2 regions of the Dactylosporangium sp. NPDC051087 genome follow, and region 2 is predicted to be linked to the other one. Evidence: riboswitches for the same ligand, from Rfam matches in the RefSeq annotation. Region 2 holds a riboswitch; the other holds the start of a gene.
The links. Region 2 has a riboswitch for cyclic di-AMP ahead of ACZ6TV_RS47925 (hypothetical protein). Riboswitches for the same ligand answer to the same signal wherever they lie in the genome.
Positions count from the first base shown of each region.

Region 1: linked by a shared signal. The riboswitch ahead of ACZ6TV_RS33605 (C39 family peptidase) and the one ahead of ACZ6TV_RS47925 (hypothetical protein) in region 2 are both predicted to bind cyclic di-AMP.

Region 1 covers NZ_JBVJIJ010000019.1:251,006-260,563, reverse strand. Annotated here, with positions in the region: gene asnB (asparagine synthase (glutamine-hydrolyzing)) at 341-2,248, opposite strand; gene ACZ6TV_RS33610 (transglycosylase domain-containing protein) at 2,649-4,814, shown strand; gene ACZ6TV_RS33605 (C39 family peptidase) at 4,881-5,726, opposite strand; cyclic di-AMP (ydaO/yuaA leader) riboswitch at 5,871-6,013, opposite strand; gene ACZ6TV_RS33600 (peptidase M23) at 6,301-7,227, shown strand; gene ACZ6TV_RS33595 (L,D-transpeptidase) at 7,333-8,478, shown strand; gene ACZ6TV_RS33590 (cupin domain-containing protein) at 8,607-9,005, shown strand; gene ACZ6TV_RS33585 (LysR family transcriptional regulator) at 9,144-9,558, shown strand, end outside.
Region 2 covers NZ_JBVJIJ010000039.1:30,130-39,687, reverse strand. Annotated here, with positions in the region: gene ACZ6TV_RS47935 (SanA/YdcF family protein) at 1-507, shown strand, start outside; gene ACZ6TV_RS47930 (polyprenyl synthetase family protein) at 664-1,908, shown strand; gene ACZ6TV_RS47925 (hypothetical protein) at 1,959-2,717, opposite strand; cyclic di-AMP (ydaO/yuaA leader) riboswitch at 2,837-2,980, opposite strand; gene ACZ6TV_RS47920 (diguanylate cyclase domain-containing protein) at 3,028-4,566, opposite strand; gene ACZ6TV_RS47915 (response regulator) at 4,711-5,376, shown strand; gene ACZ6TV_RS47910 (sensor histidine kinase) at 5,373-6,512, shown strand; gene ACZ6TV_RS47905 (hypothetical protein) at 6,473-7,150, opposite strand; gene ACZ6TV_RS47900 (NAD(P)/FAD-dependent oxidoreductase) at 7,308-8,549, opposite strand; gene ACZ6TV_RS47895 (deoxyguanosinetriphosphate triphosphohydrolase) at 8,648-9,558, opposite strand, start outside.

The sequences.
Region 1 (9,558 bases), on a different contig from region 2:
CCGCGACGCCCATGCGCACGAGAGGCCAGCACGCGCACCCGCCCGGCGCGCACGAGATCCAGCATGCACGAGGCCTGCCCCCGCCCGGCACCGCACGGCCCGGCACCCGCACACGGTCCAGCCCGAGCACGGTCCGGCACCCTCACGATCCGGCACCCGCACGGCCCGGCACCCGCACACGGTCCAGCCCGAGCACGGTCCAGCATTCGCACGGTCCGGCACCCTCACGATCCAGCGCCCTCACGGCCCTGCACCCGCACGGCCCTGCACGCGCGCAGTCCAGCACCCACGCAGTCCAGTGCGCGCGGCACAGCACGCGTGCGCGGGCCGGTGGTGGGTGTCAGCCGGTGCCCACAGGGCGGGGGCGGCGTTCGGGCAGGGTGGGCACGACCGAGCCGTCGACGAAGATGCCGTGCCACAGGCAGAACGTCAGCAGGATCCACAGCTTCCGGGCGTTGTCGGCCTCGCCGCGTTCGTGCTCCTGCAGCATTTCGTGCGCGTAGTCGAGGTCGATCAGGTGGCCGGTACCCGACGTGGACAGCACGTGGTGGGCCCATTCCGCGAGTTCCGTGCGCAGCCACCGCCGGGCCGGTGTCGGGAAGCCGAGCTTCGGCCGGTCGGTGATGAAGTCCGGCACGATGCCCGTGAGGGCGCGGCGCAGGGCGTACTTGGTGGTCCGGCTGCGGGCCGGGACCTTCAGCCGGTCGGGCAGCCGGGACATGACCTCGAACACGCCCTTGTCCAGGAAGGGCACGCGCAGTTCCAGCGAGTGTGCCATCGACATCCGGTCTGCCTTGGTGAGGATGTCGCCGGGCAGCCAGGTGTTGACGTCGATGTGCTGCATGGTGGTGACGTCGTCGAGGGACGCCGCCTCGGCGTAGAGGGCCGCGGTCACGTGCTGGTGGTCGACCCCCGTTTCGCCGCCCAGGAGGATCCGTGCCTTCTCCTCGTTGCCGAGGACCCGGGCGTTGCCGAAGTACCGGGTCTCGATCGGTGTCGTGGCCCGTTGCAGGTAGCTCTTGCCCTTGACCCCGTCGGGGAACGCCCGGGCCAGGGCGCGCAGGCCGCGCTGGAGCGGTTCGCCGAGGCGGCGCACCGGGGCGAGGGAGCGCGGCTCCCGGTAGATGGTGTAGCCGCCGGCGAGCTCGTCGGCGCCCTCGCCCGACAGGACCACGGTGACGTGTTCGGCGGCCGTCTGCGCCAGGAAGTACAGCGGGACGATCGACGGGTCGGCGACCGGGTCGCCGAGGTGCCAGATGATGCGTGGCAGCGCCGCCATCACCTGTTCCGGTTTGACGATGGTGGGCACGAGGTCGACGCCGAGGTGACGGGCCGAGCGTTCGGCGACGTCGAGCTCGGAGTAGGCGGTGGCGGTGTCGAAGCCGGCGGTGAAGGCGTGCAGGCGGGGATGGACCTCGGCGGCGAGCGCGACGATGGCGGTCGAGTCGATCCCGCTGGACAGGAACGCGCCGACCGGGACGTCCGCACGCAGGTGGCAGCGCACGCTCTCGCGCAGCGCGGCCCGCAGCTCGTCCACAATGGACTGTTCGTCGGCCGCCGGGTCCGGGCGGAACTTGGGCCTGGAGTGCCGCCGGATCACCGGCGGGTAGCCGAACGCGCGGGTGAGCAGGCCACCGCTGGGCAGCCGCGCGATGTGCCGGTGCAGGGTGTACGGCTCGGGCACGTACTGCATCGTCAGGTAGAGCGACAGCGCGGTCTGGTCGAGGTCCCCGCCGGCGACCCCCAGCAGCGGCGCCTTCTCGCTGGACAGCCACAGCCCTTCGGGGGTCGGCAGGTAGTACAGCGGTTTGATCCCGAACTGGTCCCGCGCCGCGTGCACCGTCTCGGTGGCCTCGTCCCAGAGGGCGAACGCGAACATGCCGCGGAACCGGCCGAGGGCAGCGTCGCCCCAGTAGTGGTAGGCGGCGGCGACCACCTCGCTGTCGCCGTCGGTGGCGAACTCGGCGCCGTGCTCGCGGATCAGCTCCTCGCGCAGCGCCTCGAAGTTGTAGATCTCGCCGTTGAAGACCAGCGTCCACCGGCCGGCGTCCGGCCCGCTCGGCGGGTACCGCAGCGGCTGCCGGCTGCCGTTCACGTCGATGATGGCGAGCCGTTTGAAACCGGCCGCCACGCATTGTCCTGCCCGTTCCAGGGCCATGTCGTCGGGGCCGCGGTGGTCGAGCAACTCGAGTTGCCGTTCCACCTGTCCAAGGGTCTCTGGGGAGATGGCGAAGTCCCCCACGTACATCAGGAAGCCGCACATGGCGTCGTTTCCCTTCGGTCGCCTCGCGTGGCAGCGGTGTCGGGTCGCGGGCCGCTCTGTCGGCGGTCGCCGGTGAGCCGTCGCCGGTGGGCTCTGCGCCGGTACCGGCTGAGCCCCCGCTCGAACGGCCACAGTGCGCCGCGCGATCCAGCCGAACAGAGCCCGCCGGGCTCGGGCACCCGATTGCCCGGGCGTCATCCGATCCCTCCCCACCAGGGGATCACCGGCCTCCGGGCGGGTGAACCCCGCCCGGGGGTGACGATCCGGGCGGCGGGGCGGCCCCGCCGTTTGCCCCGGCACCCCCCGGGTAGCGGCGCGCCGGTCACATCGGTCCACTTCGGATCGGCGGCAAGCGAACCGACCGTTGTCTCATGGGGAGAAGCCAATGCGCCTCGTCCGCACCCGAAGCCGGCCCGCGCACAGCGCCGGCACCCGACGTGCGGCGGCCGAGGTGCCGGGGCGCCCGGCGCGCTTCCTCAGGGGGCTCGTCCGCCTCGTGCTGTGCGGCGTCATCTCGGGTCTGGTCGTGGCCGCCGGGGTGCTCCCGTTCGCGTTCATCGGCGGCTCCGCGGTCAACGCCGGCGGCGACATCTGGGAGAACCTCCCGGCGGACCTGGCGCTGCCACCGCCGCCGCAGGCCACCTACGTCTACGCCAACGACGGCAAGACGCTCATCACCACGTTCTACGACGAGAACCGCAAGGACGTGCCGCTGGACCAGATCGCGCCGGTGCTCCAGCAGGCCGTCGTCGCGGCCGAGGACACCCGCTTCTACCTGCACCGCGGCGTCGACGGCAAAAGCGTCCTGCGGGCGCTGGTCTCCAACGGCCGGGGCGGCGCCCAGCAGGGCGCCTCGACGCTGACGATGCAGTACGTCCGCAACGTGCTGAAGAACGACCCGAGCCTGTCGCCGCGGCAGCGGGTCGACGCGGTCGCCGACACGCCCGCCCGCAAGATCCGCGAGATGCGCTACGCGACGAAGCTGGAGCAGCACCTGAGCAAGCAGGACATCCTGCAGGGGTACCTGAACATCGCCTACTTCGGGGCCGGCGCCTACGGCGTCTACGCCGCCAGCCAGACGTACTTCGGCAAGTCGGCGCTGGAACTGACGCTGCCCGAGGCGGCGCTGCTCGCCGGGCTGCTGCAGTCACCGGACGGCGACAACCCGATCAGCGGCGACCGCGACGCGGCCCTGCGGCGCCGTGCGTACACGCTCGACGCGATGACGAAGATGGGGTCGATCAGCGCCGCGGACGCCGCCGCGGCGCAGGCCCAGGAGCTGAAGATCAATGAGCGGGACCTGCCGAACAACTGCGTGTCCGTCCCGCAGGCGCACAACGACTGGGGCTTCTTCTGCGACTACTTCCGCCAGTGGTGGGGCAGCCAGCCGGAGTTCGGCGCCACCCGCGCCGACCGCGACGAGGCGCTGCGCACCGGCGGCTACACGGTGGTCACCTCGCTCGACCCGGGAATCCAGGCGATCGCGCTCAGCCAGTCGCTGAGCGTCTACGGCTACGGCAGCGCCCGGTCGATGCCGCTGGCCGTCGTCACCCCCGGCAGCGGCCGGGTCCTCGCGATGGCCGTCAACCGCAACTACAGCCTGAGTCCCAACCCGCCCCAGCATCCGCTGTACCCGAACACCGTCAACCAGATCGTCGCGGGCGGTGGCGGCGTCGCCGGGTACCAGGCGGGTTCGACGTTCAAGATGTTCACCATGCTCGCCGCGCTCGACGCGGGCATGCCGTTGAGCACCACGTTCAACTCACCGAGCCGGATAGCGACCGTGTGGCCGGCCAGCGGCCCGGGCAGCTGCGGGGGCAAGTGGTGCCCGGGGAACGAGTCGCCGAGCTGGATGGACGGGAACCGGACGATGTGGAACGGCTTCGGCCGCTCGGTCAACACCTACTTCGTCTGGCTCGAACAGCAGATCGGCGCGCGCCGCGCGGTCGAGATGGCGCAGCGGCTCGGGATCACGTTCCGCTCCGCCGAGGACGCGGCGATGGCGGCCAAGGCGGACCAGTGGGGAGCGTTCACCCTCGGCGTCGCGTCGACCACACCGCTCGACCTCGCCAACGCCTACGCGTCGATCGCCGCCGGGGGCCTGTACTGCCAGCCGCTGCCGGTGCTGTCGATCACCGACACCAACGGCAAAGCGGTCGACGCCGCCACCCCGAAGTGCCGGCAGGCGGTCAGCGCCGACGTGGCCGCCGCCGCGACCGACGCGGCACGGTGCCCGGTCAGCCGGGCGTCGGCGTACGGCAAGTGCGACGGCGGCACGGCCGAGAACGTGTCCGGCATCCTCGCCGGCCGCCCGGTCGCGGGCAAGACCGGCAGCTCCGAGTACAACTCGACCGAGACGTTCGTCGGCTTCACCCCGCAGATCGCGGCGGCCGGCATCGCGGTCAACGTGGACAACCCGAACGACCACGTGGGCAGCGGCGTCGCCGGCTCGGTCAACGCCGCCGTCGCGCAGACCATCGCGGGCGCGCTGCGCGGCCAACCGGCCCAGGCGTTCCGGCCACCCAGCCGCGTCCGGGCCCTGGGCCGGTGACCGCCAAACGCCGGTGACCGCGAACCGCCGGCGGCCGCAGAACGCCGCGAGCCGCCGGCGGCAGCGTCAGGCGGAGTAGCCGCGCAGAGCGGTCCAGTGCGCGAGCTTGGCCGTCGTCAGCGTGTAGTACCCGACGCCCAGGGCGTCCGCGGGGTCGGCGATCTTCACCGTCGTGCCGCCGTTGGTGTACCCCACGACCGTGAGGTAGTGGCCGCCCGGGTATGAGTGCGAGCCGCCCTTGTCGTCCACGGTGGAACCGGCGATGTTGGCGACCACGGCGTAGCCGCTGGAGATCGCGTGGACGACGTCCGCCTGCAGCTGGTCGATCTCCGCCTGGGTGGCCGACTGACCGGTGATGAAGTGCGACTTGTAGAAGGAGCTCTTCGTGTACTCGTTGAGCGAGCGGGTGGTGTCGTCGGCGGAGTTCGTGCCGTTGACGGTCGTGCGCAGGCTCTGGGCGACCTCGGACTGGGACGGGTACATCTCCCGTGCTGTCAGCGCGATCCGGGTCGCCGCCGGGCCGCAGAAGTAGTAGTTCTCCTGCCAGGCGAACCGGTACGCGAGCTCCTTCGCCGCCGGGGCGGCGGGTGCGGCCGGGGCGGTGGTGCCGGGCGCGGCGGGCGGGGCGGCCGTGGACGGCGCCGCACCGGCGGGGGCCTTCGTGGGGTTGGCCGCGGCGTCGGGCGCCGCCTGCGTCCGCTGCCGTTCACGCGCGGCCGGGGCGGCGCCGGACCCGGACGGATCCGCGGAGGTCAGCGACTGCGCGTCGGCCACCGGTGCGGGGTCCGAGGCGTGCACGGCCACGCCGACGCCCACCGTCAGTGCGAGGACCGCCGCGGCGACCGCGATCGGCAGCGCGCGGGAGCGCGACGGGACGGGAGTGTGGTGCCTGGGTTTGTACAGGTAGCTCACGGGTACCTCGACAGACATGCTGGATGACGGCTGCTGTTGCCACGCCGGCCGCGGGCCGGTGCGGTGGGGGTCGGGGGTTACCGGGCCGGGCCGCGGGTCGAGGTGCCGCGACACGGGTGATGCCGGGTCAATGGCCGCACGGAGTGCTCCTTCCGGTGCCGCCTACCGGGTTAGCTGACGGGTTCGGGCGGGAAGATCGCCCTACCTCGGGGCTCGGGCCCCGCGGATTCACCCCGGTGGTGCTTGGTTCCCCGGCTCGCGTGGACGCGACTCAGCGGATCCGCCGCGGTGTCATCCGAGGTGGGTGACGGCTGCCGGGCGGATGCGAGGACCATATCCGGGCCGCCGGAGGACACGGGACCGGCCACGCTGCTCGGCTACCGGGCGTGACGACGGTGTGGCGGACGGCCCTGCTGCACGCCGCGGGCGCACGGGCCGCCCGGCGGTGGGATGCGTCGTGCCCAGGTGCACCTCGCCGACCGTCCCGGCGGCTGCGTGCGGCCCGCCCGGTGTCCGGTCGGCCGCTGCGCACACCCGGCTCCACCTGCGGATCCGGCCCCCCTAGGCTCGCCGGATGCTCCCGGGCGCCGACGAAGAACAGCAGCTCAGCGACGTGCAGGCACATGGTCCCCGCCACCTGCGCCACTCCCGCCGAGGACGGCACGCGACCCGCTTCCGGCTGCGCGCACCCGCCGCGGCCGGGATCCCCCTCCGGCTGCGCGCACCCGCCGTAGCCGGGATCCCCCTCCGGCTGCGCGCACCCGTCGCGGCCGGGATCCGCCGGTACGCCGTGGTCGCCGTCGCGGTCGTGGCGGTCGGCCTGTCCACGACGCTGTCGTCGTCGGCCGGACCCGTCGCCGCGCCGGCGGACAGTGCGGCGCTCGCCGCCGACGCCGGACGCACGGCGGGCGACGCTCCCGCCTCACGCGGCCGCGCCAGGAAACCCGCCGACGCCGCGGGCAACGGCACGCCACCGGCGGCGAAGGCCGCCCCGACCCCGACGAAGGCCGGATCCGCCCCGGCCCCGACCACGAGCACCGGGCCACCGGCATCGCCGTCGCCGACCGTCCACGCGCCCGTCGGCGGGCTGACCCAGGCCGAGATGAACAACGCCGTCGCGATCGTCGAAGTCGCCCGGGAGCTGAGCCTGCCGCGCCGCGCGGCCGTCGTGGGGATCGCCACCGCACTGCAGGAGAGCCACCTGCGGAACCTCGCGAACCCGAACGTGCCGCAGTCGCTGCAGCGCCCCAACGAGGGCGTCGGGTACGACTACGACTCGGTCGGCCTCTTCCAGCAGCGGCCGAGCTGGGGTTCGGTCGACCAGCTGATGGACCCGCGCGAGTCCGCACGCAGGTTCTACGCGGCGCTGGCGAAGGTCCCGGGCTGGGAGCAGCAGGCCGTCACCATCGCGGCGCAGCTGGTGCAGCGCTCGGCCTTCCCGGACGCCTACGCGAAGTGGGAAGGGCTCGCCCAGCAGATCGTGGACGCCGTCATGCGGTAATGCCGCCGCGCGGCCCCGGATCCTTCGCGTTGTCACTCGTTTACCGCCCCGGCCTCGCCCGGGTGCGCACGACGATGCCCCCATGTCCATGCACAGGCAGAACACATGAGGGGGCCCAGCCGGACCGCAACAGCACTGGTCGCGCTCGCGGTGGGAGCGCAGTTGGGCCTGTCGGCGTGTCACAGTTCGGCGAAGAAGCCCACGGCGACGAAGTCGACCGCTCCCCCGCCGCCGGTGGTCGGGCTTGCCCTGACCCCCGCGGGGGGCACGTCGGAAGTGGCGGTCAGCACCGAGATCGGCACGAAGGTCAACGACGGGAAGATCACCGAGGTCGTGCTGACCGACGCGGCCGGCCAGCGGGTCGCCGGTGAGTTCCGGGACGACGGATCGTCCTGGGTGCCCGCCGCCGCCTTGCGCTACGGCACGGCCTACACCGCGAAGGTCACCGCCGTCGGCACCGACAACAGGCCGGTGACCCGGGAGACGGCCTTCACCACGGCGGCGAAGCCCACCGGCCCGGTCGTCGCGTCCGACCTGATGCTGACCAACGGCGGGACCTACGGCGTCGGCATGCCGATCGTCGTGCAGTTCGGCTCCGACGTGCCGCAGGAGTCGCGCGCGGCCGTGCAGCAGCGTCTCTTCGTGAAGAGCGACCCGCCGCAGGCCGGTGCGTGGCACTGGTTCGGCGGCCGGCAGGTGATGTACCGGCCGGAGCAGTACTGGCAGCCGGGCACGAAGATCACCGCACGGAAGGCGCTCAACGGCGTGCGGATCGGCACCGGCCACGCCGACGACGACTTCGCGGCGACGGTCACGATCGGCCGGAAGCTGACCATCGACATCGACAACGCGACGAAGCAGATGAGCGTCTACCAGAACGACGCGCTCGTGCGGACCATGCCGGTGAGCCTCGGCAAGCCGTCCACGCCGACGTCGAGCGGCACCACCGTGGTCATGTCGCGGGAGGCCTCGACGGTGTTCCGCACCCCCGAGTACACCGTCGCGGTGCAGTACGCCATGCGGCTGACGTGGGGCGGCCAGTACATCCACGCCGCGCCGTGGTCGGTCGGCGACCAGGGCAAGCGCAACGTCTCCCACGGCTGCACCAACGTCTCCACCGCAGACGCGCGGTGGATATACGAGCAGACCCTCGTCGGCGACCCGGTCACCACCCGCAACACCGGGGTGCCGCTGGACCCCGGCGACGGCTGGACCGCATGGGACCTGTCCTGGGCCGACTACAAGGCCTGACGCGTCCGACCCGGCGGATCAACGCAGCGAACCGATCCAGGAGTTCGATCAAGAGAGGAAGGTCCATGGAAGTCGTCCGTGCCCCGAGCCGAGGCCGGCAGGCCCCACGAGAATGCTATTCCGGCGTCGTGTGGATCGACCGGGACGTCACCGGTCTGGAGCCGTCCCGCCTGCGGACGTTCCAGGCGCAGTTCAGTCCCGGCACGCGGACGGCCTGGCACCGTTGCCCGTACGGGCAGATCCTGACCGTCCTGCACGGGGTGGGCCGGGTGCAGCGCCGGGGCGGCCCGATCCACGAGGTGCGCGCCGGGGACACCGTCGTCGTCGCGGCCGGCGAGTGGCACTGGCACGGCGCCGCGCCGAACACGTTCATGGCGGTGGTGTCGGCGCACGAGACCGGCGCGGACGGCACCGGCACGGAATGGGGCGGGCACGTGACCGACGCCGAGTACCGGCTGCCACCGCTCACCGCGACGATCCACCGGCCGGACGCGGACCGGGTCCCGCAGCGCGAGGCGTGCTGGTAGCGGTTTCCCGGTCAGGCCGGCGAGCCCGGTCCCACGGTCGTCACGGCCGCGGGGTCCGGGCTCTGGACATGCTCGGCACACGCACGTAACACTGTCGACATGATTTCTGCACGAAGTGTGCTGAAAGACGTGTGAGCTGTGGACACCCGGCAGATCAGGTACTTCCTCGCCGTGGTGGAGCACGGCGGGTTCGGCAGGGCGGCGACCGCGCTCAGCGTCGCCCAGCCGACCATGTCGCAGTCGGTGAAGGCCCTGGAGCGCGACCTCGGCACGGCCCTGTTCCACCGGGCGTCGCACGGGGTGACGCTGTCCGCGGCCGGGCGGGCGTTCCTCGGACCGGCCCGGATGCTGATCCGCGACGTCGCCATGGCCGGCGAGGCCGTCGGCGGGCGGCCCGAGCACGACAGCCTGGAGATCGTGGCGTCGGCGCCGCTCGGGGCGCATCCGGGTGCCGCGCTCGTCGGCGGGTTCCTGCGGGCGCATCCGGGCGTGTCGGTCAACCTGGACCGGGACACCGACGAGGCGCTGCTGGCCAGGGTCCGCGACGGGGTCA
Region 2 (9,558 bases):
TTCGGCGCCCAGGTCGCGCCCGGCGGGCAGGAGCCGATGCCGTTCCTCAAGGGCCGGCTCGACGTCGCCGCGAAGCTGCTCACCACCGGCAAGGTCCGGGCGCTGCTCATCTCCGGCGACGCCCAGGGCGGCTCCGGCGACGAGGTCCGCGTCATGCGCGACTACCTGGCGGCGCAGGGCGTCGACCCGGCCAGGATGGTCGTCGACCCGCACGGACTGGACACCTATGACACGTGCCGCCGCGCCCATGACGTGTACGGCGTGACCAAGGCCCTCCTCGTCAGCCAGGAGCTGCACCTGCACCGCGCGGTGACGCTCTGCCGGCGGCTCGGGGTCGACGCGTACGGCGTGCCCGCCCTGTGCGAGGGCTGCCAGCGGGTGACGATCCTGTACAACACGGCCAGGGACGTCGCGGCCGGGCCGAAAGCGGCGTGGGAGGCGTTGCGGCACCGCCAGGCGGCGGTCGTGTCGGCACCGGATCCGTCCCTGCGGGAGGCGATGCGCTGACGCGCCCACCATCGTGGTTTTGGGCGTGTCAGGCCGGCTCCGGCGGCATACTTGATCGGTCCACGGCGCCGGCATTGATCGGCGCACGTCCATGTCCGGATCCGACAAGGGTGGTGCGTGACCGGTGCTTGTCCTCCGCCCGGCGGTGTCCGGCTGATGGTCACCGTGCTGCGCTCCGTCGACGACGTCCTCGCCTGGGCGGGGCTGCTGGTCGAGCCGCCGCTGCGCACGGCCGTCGGCCGGCTCCCGGCGCCCTCGCGTGAGGTGGCCGAGCTGCAGCTGGGGGCCGTCGACGAGGAGCCGGTGGTCGCTCGTACCCGCGCGGCGCTGACCCTCGTGAGCGCCGGCGCCGTCGGCGGTGACCCGCACGACGCGGTGCCGGGCGCGGTGGCGGTGGAGCTGGTGCACCAGTGGTCGGTGCTGCAGCGGGACCTGTTCGACGGCGACCTGACCCGCCGGCACCGGCCGACCGCCTGGAGCGTCGTCGGCCCGCACCCGGCCACGCTGGGCGGGGAGGCGATGCTGGCCCTCGCGTTCGACGTGGCCGCGACGGGCGACCCCACGCGACGGGTCCCGCGCCCGCTGCGCCAGGCCACCCGTGCCGCACCGTTCTCCGTTTCCGCCGATGCCGATGTACCGGCAACGCCGTCCCCCGCACGAACCGGGGCGGACCGGGCACCGGCCGAAGCGCCTCGGGCGGGACGGCCCCCGGCCGGCACCGACGGCGAACCCCGCGACGGCGTGACCGCCGACCGGGTCCCCGACCCGTGCGCCGACGCCGGCCGGCGGCCGCCGGCGCCCGTCGACCGAGCGGGCGTGCGCGTCCTCGGCGACACCGTCCAGCAGCTCCTGCAGGGCCGGCACACCGAGCTCGGCACCACCACCGCCCGCCGGTCCGGCAGCGACCTGCTCCGGGACTGCATCACCGCGGTCGAGCAGCGCAGCGGCGCCCTCCTCGGCTGCGCGTGCGCGCTCGGCGCGATCGCCGGCGGCGGCGACCACGCCAGGGTGGAGCAGCTGCGGCTGTTCGGCGTGCGGCTGGGCCTGGCCGTGCAGTTCACCGAGGACGTGCAGGGCATCTGGGGCGACCCCGCCGTGACGGGCCGCCCGACCTTCCCGGACCTGCGCCGGGGCCGGCGGTCACTGCCGGTCGCCGCGGCCCTCGCCGCGGGCGCCGAAGAGCTCGACGACCTGCTGCACCGCGAGCGCCGCCTCAGCGACGCCGACCTCGAACGCGCCGCGAAGGTCATCGAGCGGGCCGGTGCCCGCACCTGGTGCGTCCAGCAGGCCGAGGATCTCCTGGCGCAGGCGCTGCTCGCCCTCGACCTGGCGATCCCGGAGCCGGCCGCGGTCGCCGAACTCGTCGCCCTGGCCCGCTGGGCCACCCGCCACCCCGCCTGAAACCGCACCGCACCGCACCGGACCGAGCCGGTGCGGTGCGGTCACGGGCCTCAGGTGAGGGCGCCGACGACCTGCGTCGCGCGGGTCGCGTGCTTCTGATACGCACCGGGGAACGCCGAGCGCTGCACCGCCTGCGCGGCCGCGGTCACGCTCATCCGCTGCCAGCCCTGCACGCGGGACAGCGCGGAGTAGAAGAGCATCGCGGAGTGCGCCGGGTCCATCAGCTCGGCCACGGTGCCCCAGCCCTGGCTGGCCCGTTGCTGGAACAGCCCGACCGAGTCGTGGTCGGACGAGACCCCCTCGTGCGGCAGCCCCAGGCTGGACGGGACGGCGGAGCTGGCGACGTTGTACAGGTCGCTCTCCTGCATCGCGGTCGCGACCGCCACGACGAGGGCCTGGTCGGGCATGCCCTGCGCCCGGCCCTGCTTGACGATGATCGCGGCGTTGTCCATCTGCCGCTGATCGAGGCCGGCGACCGGCCGGACGACGGGCGGCGCGGGCGGCGCGGGCGGCGCGGGCGGCACCGGCGGCACGGCGGGCACCGCGACGGCGAGCGGCCCGCCGGCCGGCGCCGAAACGGACGGCGAAGCGGACCCGGACGGCGACGCGGAAGCGGACGGCGAGGACGTGGCGACGGCGCCCGGCTCGGCATACGCGGAGCCGGTGAACGGCGGTGACTCGGCCGGCACCCCGGCCAGGATCGTGGCGGACAGCACGGCGACCGAGACGGTGCCGGCCTTGGCGCCGAGCAGGGCGTTGAACGCGGGCCGGCGATGTCGCGGATTGAACTGGCGTGGCAATGGCTTCACTACTGATATTTCCTCTTCGTGGCAGGCAGCATCGGCACGCCGCCAGGAGGGCGGCGCGCAGGAAGGGGGGATCAGCGGTGCGGCGTTACAAGGTCATGCGGGCGACAAGCATCGGCGCAGACTCCTTCCGTGGCCGCCTACCGGGTTAGCTGACGGGTTCGGGCGGGAAGCATCGCCCTACCGTGGCTCGGCCACGGATACACCCCAGAGGACTACGTGGGTCCCCGGCTCGCGAACGTCTCGCGACTCGACGGCGCCCGCCCGGCAGCACCCGATGGGGTGCAGGTCGACCGGAGCGGACCATCCGACCCTACTGGGCCGCTTCCGGCCGGGCCAACCGCAGCAACGGCAATCCACCCGGCGCACCCGAACGATCACCGAACGCTGTCACCCGGCCGGTCACCTCCCCGGCGTGACGGCCGCCCTTGACCAGGTACATCGCCCGGTCGGCGGCGCGCAGCGCGGCGCCCGGGTCCTCGACCGTGTCATCGATCACGGCCACGCCGACGCTGACCCGGACCCGCATGATGTGCCCCTGGTGCGTGACGGGTGCGGCGACGGAGCGCTCCAGGCGGTCGACGAGCGCGCCGAGGTCGGCGGCGGCGACGTTGCCGGTGAGCACCACGAACTCGTCGCCGCCGAGCCGGGCGACGGTGTCGGTGGGCCGTACCAGCGAGACGAGGCGCTGCGCGACGGCGACGAGGACCGCGTCGCCAGCGTCGTGGCCGAGGGTGTCGTTGACGACCTTGAAGTCGTCGAGGTCGCAGAAGAGCAGCGCACTGATCACCCGCTCGGTGCGGGCCCGCCGGATCGCGGCCGCGAGCGGCTCGGCGAAGGCGTCGCGGTTGACCAGGCCGGTCAGCGGGTCGCGGGACGCCCGCCGCACCAGGTCGGCCTCGGTCGCCTTGCGGTCGGTGATGTCCTGCACCTGCGTGATCGCGAACGCCGGCGACCCGCCGACGACCGACATCGTCGCGGAGACCCAGATCGTCTCGCCGTCACCGCGCACGCAGCGGACCTCGTAGTCGCGGATGGACCCGGAACGGCCGGCGAAGACCGCCCTGCTGCGGTCGAGGTCCTCGGGGTGGATGAGGTCGCCGAAGCGCATCGAGACGAGCACGTCCTCGTCGCGGCCGAACAGCTCGCACAGGGCGGGGTTGACCCGGATCAGCCGGGTCATGTCGGCGCCCTCCAGGCCGATCATGCACATGCCGGTGCCGGCGCCGTTGAACGCGAGCCGGAACGCGGCCTCGCTGGCCTCCAGGTGCTGGCGCTCCCGGCGCAGCGCCTCGACGAGGTTGGCGTTGTTGATCGCGATGCCGGCCTGCGCGGCGAGCATCTCCAGCAGCTCCCGCTGGAACGCGCCGGGCCGTCTGCCGTCCGCGGGCAGGTCGACGCTGAGCACGCCGACCATCGACCCGTCGGGCGCGCACAGCGGCGCGAACAGGGCGTCGAGGGGGTGCCAGCGCTCCTCGTCGGGGATGTCCTCCGCACCGCCGGCCGGGGACGGGACCCAGGACTGGATGCCGTCGTTGTGCCGCTCGTGCGGCAGGTAGCGCAGCTGCCCCCACGCGTCGGCGGCGGCGAGGTGCGCGTCGAACTCGGCCGCCGGGTACCGCACGCCGAGCAGCTCGGCCCTCGCCTCCTCGGGCCCGGCGATGGCGACCGCCTCGTACTCACCCTCGGGATGCAGGTAGTTGACCACGGCGGCGCCGAACCCGACGCCCTCGACGACGGCCTCCGCGATGCGGTGCAGCGTCTCCACGACGGTGTCGCCGGTGTTGATCCGCCCGGTGATCGTGTAGACGGAACGGATCGCGGCCATCGCCATGTCCCGATCACGATCCACGGCTCGCCTACCCCGATCCGGCCGACTCTGCACCCTCACATCGACGCAACACCGCGGATCCTAAGCAGAATCGCGCGATCCGTGCAGGGTCCACCCGGCCGAGGCGCACGCCGGGCCGGTGCCGGCGCTGGCTATCCTGCACACATGTCGGAGCAGGTCAGACTCGTGATCGCCGACGACCAGGCGATGATCCGGGCGGGCCTGCGGCTGGTGGTGGAGACGGCCGCCGCGGCGACGATCACCGTGGTCGGCGAGGCTGCGGACGGCGCCGAGGCGGTCGCGGCGGCGCGGCGGCTGCGCCCGGACGTGCTCGTCATGGACATCGCCATGCCGCGGCTGGACGGGCTGTCCGCGGCCCGGCAGCTGCTCGCCGACCCGCGACCGCCGAAGATCGTGCTCCTGACCATGTTCGACACCGACGAGCACCTGCACGCGGCGCTGCGGCTCGGGGTCAGCGGGTTCCTGCTCAAGGTGTCGCCGCCGGAGCAGCTCGTCGACGCGGTCAGGGTCGCGGCGGCCGGTGACGCGCTCATCGACCCGGCGGTGACCACGCGGGTCATCGCGTCGTTCGCCGCGCGTCCCGAGCCGGACCCGGCGCCGGAGCTCGACACGCTGACAGGCCGGGAACGTGAGGTGCTGGAGCTGCTGGCACGCGGGCTGTCCAACGCGGAGATCGGCGAGCGGCTGCTGGTGGGCGAGGCGACCGTGCGGACCCACGTCGGCCGGGTCTTCCAGAAGCTGCGCCTGCGCGACCGGGTCCAGGCCGTCGTCTACGGCTACGAGGCGGGCATCGTCCGGCCGGGCGGGTGAGCGTGCCCGCCTGGCGGCCGTCGTGGCTCGATGCCCTGCTGGCGCTCGCCGTCGCCGGTGCCGGGGTCGTCGAGGCGTACGGGCGCGCCGGCGCCGGACCGGGCCAGGTGCACCGGCCGGGGCTCGTCGCCACGGGTGCGCTCGCCGCCGGGGTGCTGCTGGTGCTGCGCCGCCGCTCCCCCGTCGGCACGCTCGCCGCGCTGACCCTGCTGTCGGCCCTGTTCCGGGTCGCGGTCATGGACGACGACTACCCGCTCGCGGCGTGGCAGTTCTACTCGAACCTGATCCTGGTGCACACGGTCGGCAGCGAGCCGGCGGGACCGCGCGTGCGGGCCGCCGGCGTCGTGACCGTGCTCGCCGCGTACGCCCTGCTGCAGACCCTGCCGGGGCAGGACGTCGCGGAGAGCCTCATCGGCGCCATGTTCATGGGGGTCGCGTACGGCAGCGGCATCCTGCTGCGCCGGCAGACGCTGCGCACGGTCCGGATGGCACAGCGGGCGGCGGTCGCGGCCGCCGAGGAGCGCACCCGCATCGCCCGTGAGCTGCACGACGTCATCTCCCACAACGTCAGCCTGATGACGTTGCAGACCGGTGGCGTACGGCTGCTGCTGTCCGCCGATCCGGCCCGCGACAAGGAGCGGGACCTGCTGCGGGGCGTCGAGCGGGCCGGCCAGGACACGGTGGAGGAGCTGCGGATGCTGCTCGGTGTCCTGCGCAACGGGCAGCCACCGGCCGGCCTGGACCGCCTCGACGACCTGGCCGGGCCGCTGCGCGCCGCCGGGCTCGACGTCCGGGTGGCCACGACCGGCACGCCGCTGCCGCTGCCGCCGGCGCTGGGGCTGTCGGCGTACCGGATCGTCCAGGAGGCGCTGACCAACGCGCTCAAGCACGCCGGGGCGGCGACCGTCGACGTGACCGTCGGCTACACCGGCGACGCGGTCACGGTCGAGATCAGCGACGACGGCCGGTCCGCCGAGGCACCCGCAGCGGCGCCCGGCGACGGCGACGCGCCGGCCGGGCACGGGCTCGCCGGTATGCGGGAGCGGGCCGCGCTGCACGGCGGCACCCTGCGCGCCGGGGCCCGGCCCGGCGGCGGCTACACGGTCGCCGCGACGTTCCCGCTGGCCGGCGGCTGAGCCGGGGCCGGGTCGGCGGCCCACTCGGCGTCGCTCATCCGCAGCATCCGCAGCCCGATCACGCCCGCGCCGGCGACGTACAGCAGGCTCCCGGCGATCATGCCGACCGGGTACACCGGCCCGGCCAGCATGCCGATCACCATCGCCGGCGGCGCCCACCACGGCGCCCGCTTGTCGTACGCGAGCGTCAGGCCGAGCAGCAGCACCCCGAGCAGCCCGAGGAACCCCGGCACCTGGAATCCCCAGAGCGCGCCACCGGCGGCGAACGCGGCGTCGGCGAGCCGGTCGCCCTCCGCGGTGCCGAGGTCCGCCTCGAGCCGCGCGTAGAAGAAGTCGCCGAGCATCAGCGCGGAGAAGTTGACGACGCCGAGGAGGGCGACGCACCCGGCGACGTGCCCGAGGAGGACCGCGCGCCGGCGCACGAGGTGGATCATGCCGATGATGCCGGGCACGAGCAGCACCCAGCTCCAGTGCAGCAGCGCGGCGCTCACCGACACCTGCCCCAGGTGCCGGCCGTAGGCCCCGTCGGCCTGGTCACCGGCGCGCAGGGCGGGATCGGCGACCAGGCCCGCGATGTAGAACAGCGGCGCGGCGACGAGGCAGGCCCCGGCCGTCAGACGTCGAAGGTGGTGTGGCATGGCGACCTCTCGGCTCGAACGTGACGTGTCGAGCCGGAACCGTAGGCCGGGCCGCCGCCGCCCGTCGTCAGCCGCCGCGCTGACCCGGGTCAGCGCCGCGGCCTACCCGCGCCGCCCCGGGGAAGGTCCGGGGGCGGCGCGGCGGACCGGCCACGGGTCAGAGCAGCTCGCCGAGGGGGACCTTGGGGTCCTCCAGGCGGTCGAGGTCGACGGCGGTGCCGGCCCAGCCGGCACGGACGAGGGCCTGGATGTCGTCGGTGACGTCCCAGACGTTGACGTTCATGCCGGCGAGGACGCGGCCGTCCTTGACCCAGAAGGCGACGAACCCGTCGGCGACCGAGGTCCCGCCGCGGAAGACCACGCGGTCGTACTCGCCGGGGACGGCGAAGCCGGAGTACTCCATGCCGAGGTCGAACTGGTCGGAGAAGAAGTACGGCACCCGGTCGTAGACGGCGTCGCCGAGCAGGGACTTCGCGGCGACCTTGCCGCCGTTGAGGGCGTTGGCCCAGTGCTCGACCCGGATCCGGCGGCGCAGGCCGGGGTGGTCGAGGTTGACCACGTCGCCGGCGGCGTAGACGTCGGGGTCGGAGGTGCGCAGGGCGGCGTCGACGAGGATGCCGTTGTCGACCTCGAGGCCGGCGTCGACGGCGAGCTCGGTGTTGGGCTGGATGCCGACGCCGACGACGGCGACGTCCGCGGGCAGGTGCGTGCCGTCGGTGAGCGTCACGCCGGTGAGGACCCCGTCGGCGCCCTCGAAGGAGGCGACGCCCGAGCCGAAGCGGAACTCGACGCCGTTGGCGCGGTGCAGGTCGGCGAAGATCGTGGCGACCTCGTCGCCGAGGACCCGCTGCAGGGGCAGGCCGGCCTGCTCGACGACGGTGACGGACGCGCCGTGCTTGCGGGCGGCGGCCGCGGTCTCCAGGCCGATCCAGCCGGCGCCGACGACGACCACGCGGCCGGCGTCGCGCAGGTGGGCCAGCAGCGCGTCGGACTCGTCGACGGTGCGCAGGTACCGCACGCCGGTGAGCCCGGCGCCGGGCACGTCCAGGGTGCGGACCCGGGAGCCGGTGGTGAGCAGCAGCTTGTCGTAGCGCAGCTCGTCGACGCCGTCGAGGGTGACGGTGTGCGCGGCGGGGTCGAGCCGGGTGACGCGGGTGGCGAGGCGCAGGTCGACGTCGTTGTCGGTGTACCACGCCGCGGGGTGGACGAACGCCTTCTCGCGGGCGTCCTCCTTGCCCTGCAGGTAGCCCTTGGACAGCGGGGGGCGCTCGTAGGGGCGCTCCGTCTCCTCGCCGATCAGCACGATCCGGCCGGTGAAGCCCTCGGCGCGCAGCGTCTCCGCCGCCTTCGCCCCGGCGAGGCTCGCGCCCACGATCACAAATGTCCGCTCGTCAGCCATACGTCCCAGCCTTCCCTACCGCCGCGCGATCCGCCACGGGACACCGCCGGGCGCTTGGACCGGACGCTCGGGTCAGGCGCTCGGGTCAGGCGCTCGGGTCAGGTGCTCAGCCGCTCGTGCCAGGCGGTCGCGGACAGGTCGGTGAGGCTGGCGACCTGGTCGATGACGACCCGGAGCCGGGCGGCGTCGTCGGGCGCGGCCCGCCACATCGGGGCGAACACCGCGTCGAGGCCGTCCGGGGCCCGGTCGGCGAGGGCGGCCACGAGCTCGGTGAGGATGGTGACCTCCTGCGCGTAGCGCTGTCTCGAGCCGGGGCGGCGCATCACGTACCGCAGCGCGATGCCCTTCAGCAGCGCGCACTGCGCCCGCACGGCCGGCGGCACGACGAGCCCGGCCGCGTAGCGGCGGACCGGCGCGTCGCCGTGGGCGGACCTGGTCGCGGACACGGCGGCCGCGGCGAACCGGCCGGTGAGCACGCTGGTCATCCGCTTCAGGGCGACCTGTGCGGCGTGGCTGCCGTCGTAGTGGTCCAGCGGCGCGAGGACCGGGTCGGCGAGCAGGTCCAGCAGCACGGTCTCCAGGTCCGCGGCCGTCTCGGAGGAGTACGCGGCGGCGACGTCCTCGCACAGCGCGGCGCGTTCGCCGGCGTCGGCGCGCAGGGTGGCCAGGTGGACGTAGCCGCCGTGGATGCCGTCCTCGACGTCGTGCACCGAGTAGGCGACGTCGTCGGCCCAGTCCATGACCTGCGCCTCGAGGCACCGGTCCGGGCCGGAACGACCGTCGCGCAGCCAGGCGAAGACGGCCTCGTCGTCGGAGTACACCCCGAACTTGCGGTAGCCGTCGCGGCGCGGCCACGGGTATTTCGACACGGCGTCGAGCGAGGCCCGGGTGAGGTTGAGCCCGGCGGAGGCGCCGTCCGGGGCGAGGACCTTGGCCTCCAGCCGGGTGAGGACCCGCAGGGTCTGCGCGTTGCCCTCGAACCCGCCGCACGGCCCGGCGACGGCGTCGA